DNA from 2 places in the Streptomyces sp. NPDC014656 genome. Region 2 is predicted to be linked to the other one. Evidence: riboswitches for the same ligand, from Rfam matches in the RefSeq annotation. Region 2 holds a riboswitch; the other holds the start of a gene.
What was found. A riboswitch is a leader RNA that binds a small molecule or an ion and turns the genes downstream of it on or off. The one in region 2 is predicted to bind cyclic di-AMP.
Positions count from the first base shown of each region.

Region 1: linked by a shared signal. The riboswitch ahead of ACF1ED_RS09770 (transglycosylase SLT domain-containing protein) and the one ahead of ACF1ED_RS17105 (M23 family metallopeptidase) in region 2 are both predicted to bind cyclic di-AMP.

Region 1 covers NZ_JBIBZN010000003.1:553,390-556,689, forward strand. Annotated here, with positions in the region: gene ACF1ED_RS09760 (phosphocholine-specific phospholipase C) at 1-226, shown strand, start outside; gene ACF1ED_RS09765 (hypothetical protein) at 245-844, opposite strand; cyclic di-AMP (ydaO/yuaA leader) riboswitch at 1,178-1,364, shown strand; gene ACF1ED_RS09770 (transglycosylase SLT domain-containing protein) at 1,369-2,262, shown strand; gene ACF1ED_RS09775 (phosphoribosyltransferase family protein) at 2,256-3,300, opposite strand, start outside.
Region 2 covers NZ_JBIBZN010000006.1:280,764-284,063, forward strand. Annotated here, with positions in the region: gene ACF1ED_RS17100 (GntR family transcriptional regulator) at 1-615, opposite strand, end outside; gene ACF1ED_RS17105 (M23 family metallopeptidase) at 809-1,579, opposite strand; cyclic di-AMP (ydaO/yuaA leader) riboswitch at 1,588-1,748, opposite strand; gene ACF1ED_RS17110 (M16 family metallopeptidase) at 1,947-3,300, opposite strand, start outside.

The DNA.
Region 1 (3,300 bases), on a different contig from region 2:
CGCCTCCGCCGGTCCGGTCACCTTCACCATCCGCTCCGACGCCTACCGCGCGGACGGTCCGTGGACGTACACCGTCCCGGCGGGCTCCACCCGCGAGGACCACTTCGACGCGGTGGCGCACCAGGACGGCTGGTACGACTTCACGATCCTGGCCGACGTCGACGGCACCTGGTCGCGCCGCTACACCGGCCACATCGAGACGGGGGCGCCGAGCGTCACCGGCTGACCGCTCCGGCGCGCGCCCTCACCGCCCGGCCAGGGCCGCGCGCCGGATCGTGGCGTCGAGGAGCCCGAGCGCGTCCTGGGCGGTGCGGCCCGGGGCGCGGTTCCAGGGGCCGATGAGCCCGTGCCACCCGCGGGACCTCAGCTCGGCCATGATCCAGGCGCCGGCCTCGTTCATGGTGGACGCGCTGCCGTGGCCGAGCCGGTGGGCGGCGAGCAGGGCGCCGCAGAGACACCGGGCGCCCCGCGCGTCGCGCAGCTTGTACGGCGTGTTCTGCCAGCCCCATTCGGTCAGCACCCGGCGGGCGTAGGCCAGGTGGACGGAGGGGCGCACGTCGGAGCGGCCGATCCCGCGCCAGACGTGCAGCCGGTCCGGGAGGACGGCCCCGATCCGGCCGGGCAGGGGGCGCTCGGCGGGCGGGACCGGAGGCAGCGCGCCGAGCGCGTCGGCGACCAGCCGGTCCACGGGGACGGTGAGCAGGCTCCGCCACGCCTCGGGGGCGGGAGCGGGCGGCGGCGGGAGCGCGGACGGGAGCAGGTGCTCCCGGGCGGCGCTCTCGTAGAGGCGGGCCGCCTCCCGGTCGAGCGCGTCGGGGTCGCGCAGCAGGGCAGGGGATGACATTCCCCCATCATGAGCAGGAAATGTCTGGTTTGCGACTTATGTACCGCTCGTGTCGACCACCCCTTCCGTCGCGCGAGAATGATGCATTACGCCGCAGAATTCCCCGAAATGCATGAGCCGCCCTATTCGGACATTGCACACCTCGTGACGCGACTCACTTTCCCCCGGCCCGCGGCACTCCCCCTTCCAGCACGAGCCGTGTGCCGCAAGGGATTCCCCGGGGCGCACCGGAACGTTCGATCTTGAATTCCACCGATTCGATCTCCACCACCCCTTTTCCCGCGCATTCGCATCTTGTTCCCGCCCGCATTTCTCGCCTACGGTCACCTCCATTCGAGCGGATCGCCGAATCCTGCCACCGCCCGAAAGACCTCCCATTTCACCCGACGGCAGGAGCGGGGGACCCACCACACCGCCGGTCCGGCGCCACCGGAACGGCTCGGGGTGAAGCCGCGTGCGCGCGGCCGGACAGCTCCAGTCCGAACCCGACAGCTCACCTCGCAGGCGCCGGAGAGGAAACCGCCATGGCCGCTCACGGCAAGCACCGCCGCCCCCGACGCCGCCCCGTCTCCCGAGGTCTCGCCTTCGCGGGCACCGGCGGAGTCGCCCTCGCCCTGCCGCTGGTCGTGCCCGCCGCGGCCGGCGCCGCACCCCTCCCCGAGTCCGCCGCGCCGGCCGCCGCCGTCGCCGCCCCGACCGTGCGGACCGCCGCCGTCACGAAGGCGCCTGCCGCTCCCGCCGCCACCCGCGCGTACACCGTGGTGAAGGGCGACTCGCTTTCCCTGATCGCCCACCGAAAGGGAATTCAGGGCGGCTGGCAGTCGCTTTACCAGGCGAACAGGACGGCCGTGGGTGACAATCCGTCACTCATTCACCCCGGTCTCGAACTGACGATTCGTCGGGATTCCGCGAAGGCCGCTCCGGCACCCGAGCGGACGGCACCGAAGAGCGCCGCGAAGCCCGCCTCCGCCGGTTCGGCCGAACGGGCGAGCCGCTCCTCCGCCCGCGCGGCGGTCCCCGCCGTGCAGACCCAGACCCAGACCCAGGCCCGGCCGGTCGCCGTCCGGGCCGCGGCCCCCGCCGCCGCCCCGCGGTACGGCGACAACCTCGACGGCTGGATCCGCGAGTCGCTGGACGTCATGGCCCGCTACGGCATCCCCGGCTCGTACGACGGCATCCTCCGCAACGTCATGCGCGAGTCCTCCGGCAACCCCCGCGCCGTCAACCTCTGGGACTCCAACGCCGCGAAGGGCACCCCCTCGAAGGGCCTGCTCCAGGTCATCGACCCGACGTTCTCGGCCTACCACGTGCCGGGCACCTCGCTCGACCCGTACGACCCGGTCGCGAACATCACCGCCGCCTGCAACTACGCGGCCGACCGGTACGGCTCCATCGACAACGTCAATGGCGCCTACTGATCCCGCCCGTTCGCGGCCGCCCCGAAGTGGCCGGTGAACCAGTCCGCGGCGAGCGCCGCCACCTCCTCCAGGGCCCCCGGCTCCTCGAAGAGGTGGCCGGCGCCCGGCACGACCTCCAGCCGGTTCTCGCAGCGCAGCAGCGCCCCGGCCCGCCGGTTGAGGTCCAGGACGAGCCCGTCGCTCCCGCCGACGACCAGCAGGGTCGGGGCCCGGACCTCAGCGAGCCGCTCCCCCGCCAGATCCGGCCGGCCGCCCCGGGACACCACGGCGGCCACGTCATCGCCCGGTTCCGCCGCCGCCCACAACGCGGCGGCGGCGCCCGTACTCGCCCCGAAGTAGCCGCGCGGCAGGCCCCCGGTACCGGACCACCCGGCCGACCAGGCGGCGGCGCGGCCGAGCCGCCCGGCGAGCAGCGGGGTGTCGAAGACCCGCGCCCTGTCGGCGGCCTCGGCCTCCGTGAGCAGGTCGAAGAGGAGCGTCCCCAGCCCCGCCCGGTTCAGGGCCTCGGCCACCGCGCGGTTCCGGGGGCTGTGCCGGCCGCTGCCGCTGCCGTGCGCGAAGAGGACGAGCCCGGCCGCCCCGTCGGGCAGCGCCAGGTCACCCGGCAGCACCGGTCCGCCGGCCGGGATCCGCACCGCCGTGTGCCGGACCACCGGGCCGTGCGCCGCCCGGCTCCGGTCGAGCCGGTCCACCACCTCGGCGTCCGGCGTCTGCCCGAACTCGCGGTAGAACTGCCCGACCGCGTGGAACCCCTCCGGGGTGTGGACGGCGACCGTCTCGTCGGCCTCGCCCCCGAGCCGGTCCGTCCAGCCGTACGGCGCCACCGGCACCGCCAGCACGATCCGGGCCGCGCCCCCCGCGCGCACCGCGCGGCAGGCGGCCAGCGCGGTCGCGCCGGTGGCGAGCCCGTCGTCGACGACCACCACCGTCCGCCCCTCCAGCGGCACCGGCCGACGGCTGCCCCGGTAGAGCCGGGCCCGCTCGGCCAGGACGGCCCGCTCCCGCTCCTCGACCGCCGCCAGGTCCCGCTCGGCCACG
Region 2 (3,300 bases):
CAGCCGGTGCAGCGGGAGGGCGTGCTCGGCGTGCAGGGCGGTCAGCGCGCGGGCCCGCTCGGCGTCCCCGCGCGCGACGGCGTCGACGATCGCCCCGTGCTCGGCCCAGGCGTCCACCGGCCGCTCCGGCAGGTCCACCGCGTACATCCAGGCGATCTTGTGGCGCAGCTGGGTGAGCAGCGCGGCGAGCGCCGGGCTGCCGGAGGCCTGCGCGAGGGTCTCGTGGAACCAGCCGCCGAGCGCCCCGAGGTCCTCGCCCCGGCCCCGGCGGGCCCGCTCCTGCCCCAGCCTGACCAGGCCGCGCAGCACCTTGAGGTGGGCGTCGGTGCGCCGCTGGGCGGCCCTGGCGGCGCCGAGCGGTTCGAGCAGCGCCCGGACGTCGAGGAGGTCGGCGGCCTCCTGGTCGGTGGGTTCGGCGACCTGGGCGCCCGCGTGCCGTCGGCTGACGACGAAGCCCTCGGACTCCAGGGTGCGCAGGGCCTCGCGGACCGGGACGCGGGAGACGCCGTAGCGGCGGGCGAGCTGGTCCTCGGTCAGCCGGCTGCCGCGCTCGAAGATCCCCGAGACGATGTCGTCCCGGATCGCCGTGCATACCGATTGCGCGGGAACCCGCATGTCCGACCTCCGTTTTCGCTCCGTGCGCACCGAATTCGAGCGGCGCTGTTTCCGCGACTCTATTGCAGTGCGCCGGAAATTCCGATGCCCCCTCGGAATTCGGCCGGTCCCGGAGGGCGGCCGTACCGGTCACCGGGCGACGAAAAGGCCCCGGCTCGTGGGAGCCGGGGCCGTTTCGGAGCGGGGTGGCGGGTCAGAGGCTGACGCCGCGGGCGCGGAGGTACGCGACGGGGTTGATGTCGGAGCCGTAGTCGGCGGTCGTCCGGGCCTCGAAGTGGAGGTGCGGACCGGTCGAGTTGCCGGTCGAGCCGGAGACGCCTATCTGCTGGCCGGGCTCGACGGACTGGCCGACGTAGACGCCGATGGACGACAGGTGGCCGTACTGGGTGTACGTGCCGTCGTTCATCCGGATCACGATGTTGTTGCCGTACGCGCCGCCCCAGCCGGCCTCGACGACGGTGCCGGAGCCGACGGAGACGACCGAGCTGCCGTAGGCGGCGTGGAAGTCGACGCCGGAGTGGCTGCCGGAGGACCAGAGGGAGCCGCCGGTCTTGTAGCCGGTGGAGACGTACGAACCGGCGACCGGGAGGTTGAAGGAGGCGAGGCGGCGGCGCTCGGCCTCGCGGGCCGCGCGCTCCTTGGCCTCGCGGATCTCCTGGGCGCGGGCCTCGGCCTTGCGCTTCGCCTCGGCGCGCGCCTTGGCCCGGGCCTCGGCCTCGGCGGCCTCCTGCTCCTGGGCGGCGGCCTGCGCGCTGACCTGGTCGGCGAGGGAGTCGTCGGCGATCACCTGGGTGAGGCCGGTGTCCTCGGCGGAACGGTTGTCCGTGTCGGCGGCGAGCGCCGGGGAGGCGAGGGAGCCGACGACGCCGGTGGTGGCGAGGGCGGCCACGCCGGCGATGCCGGCGCTGCGGCGAGCCAGTCGGCTCGCACCACGGTGCTTCCCGGTGGCACGGGTGAACGCCAAGACGGTTCCTTTCCTTCCTTCTCGCCTACCGGGTTAGCTGACGGGTTCGGAGCAGGAAGGTCTCCTACGGGCCCCTCCGCACGGCGAAGGCGTCCGATTCACCCCAGGGACTGCGTGGGTCCCCGGCTCCCCAGGCTCGCGCCTGACGGGGACTCGGCGATGCTGTCCGGGTGCCGCGGGTGCGGCGCGTGCGTCGGGTCGGACAGACGGACCGACGCTAGGCCGGGCGGATGTCAATCGCCAAACAGACTCGCCTTTTTGTAAGACATGCCACAGGGCATACGATCATCCTTGACTTCATAACGGACAAAGCGGAGGTCTCCGGTGCTTCCACGCATCGGAGACCTCCGCCGGAGCCGACGGGGGGTCAGCTCACCACGGTCACCTCGCCGATGCCGAGGGCCCGCACGGGCTCCTCGATCTGCGCCGCGTCGCCCACCAGGACGGTGACGAGCCGGTCCGCCGGGAAGGCGCTGACGACCGCGGCCGTGACCTCGACCGTGCCGGTCTCGGCCAGCCGCGCGTACAGCCGGGCCTGGTAGTCGTCCGGGAGGTGCTGCTCGACCTGGTCGGACAGCGTCGCGGCGACCGAGGCCGCCGTCTCGTACTTGAGCGGGGCCACGCCCACCAGGTTCTGCACGGCGACGTCCCGCTCGGCGTCCGTCAGACCGCCCTCGGCCAGCGTCCGGAGCACCTTCCACAGGTCGTCGAGGGCCGGACCGGTGTTGGGGGTGTCGACCGAGCCGCTGATCGCGAGCATCGAGGCGCCGTGCCCCTCGCCGTCCGAGCGGAGCACCTGCCCGAAGGCGCGCACGCCGTACGTGTACCCCTTCTCCTCGCGCAGGACGGCGTCCAGACGGGACGTCAGGGTGCCGCCGAGGCAGTAGACGCCGAGGACCTGCGCGGCCCAGACGGCGTCGTGGCGGTCGGGGCCGATCCGGCCGATGAGCAGCTGGGTCTGGACGGCCCCGGGGCGGTCGACGATGACGACCCGTCCGGTGTCGTCGGCGGTGATCGGCGGCATCGGGCGCGGCGCGGCCGGCTTGCCGGTCCAGCCGCCGAGGGTCTCGGCGAGGACCTCGTCGAGGTCGACGCCGGTGAGGTCGCCGACGACGACCGCCGTGGCGGCGGCGGGGCGCACGTGCGCGTCGTAGAACGCGCGGACGGCCTCGGCGTCGATGGCCTCCACCGTCTCCTTGGTGCCCTGGCGCGGCCGGGACATCCGGGCGGTGGCCGGGAACAGCTCCTTGTAGAGCTGCTTGGCCGCGCGCCTGCTGGGGTTGGCGGCCTCGTGCGGGATCTCGTCGAGCCGGTTGTCCACCAGGCGCTTGACCTCGTCGGCGTCGAAGGCCGGGGAGACCAGCGCCTCGGCGACCAGCCCGAGGGCCTTGCGGAGCCGGGAGACCGGGACCTCCAGGGAGACCCGGACGCCGGGGTGGTCCGCGTGCGCGTCGAGGGTGGCGCCGCAGCGCTCCAGCTCGGCCGCGAACTCCTCGGCGCCGCGCTCGGTGGTCCCCTCGGAGAGGGCGCGCGCCATGATGGTGGCGACGCCGTCCAGCCCCTCGGGCTCGGCGTCCAGCGGCGCGTCGACGAAGATCTCGACGGCGACGACCTGCTGGCCGGGGCGGTGGCAGCGCAGCACGGTCAGGCCGTTGTCGAGCGCGCCGCGCTCGGGGGCCGGGAAGGCCCACGGCCTGGCCGCGCCGGCCTGCGGCTGCGGG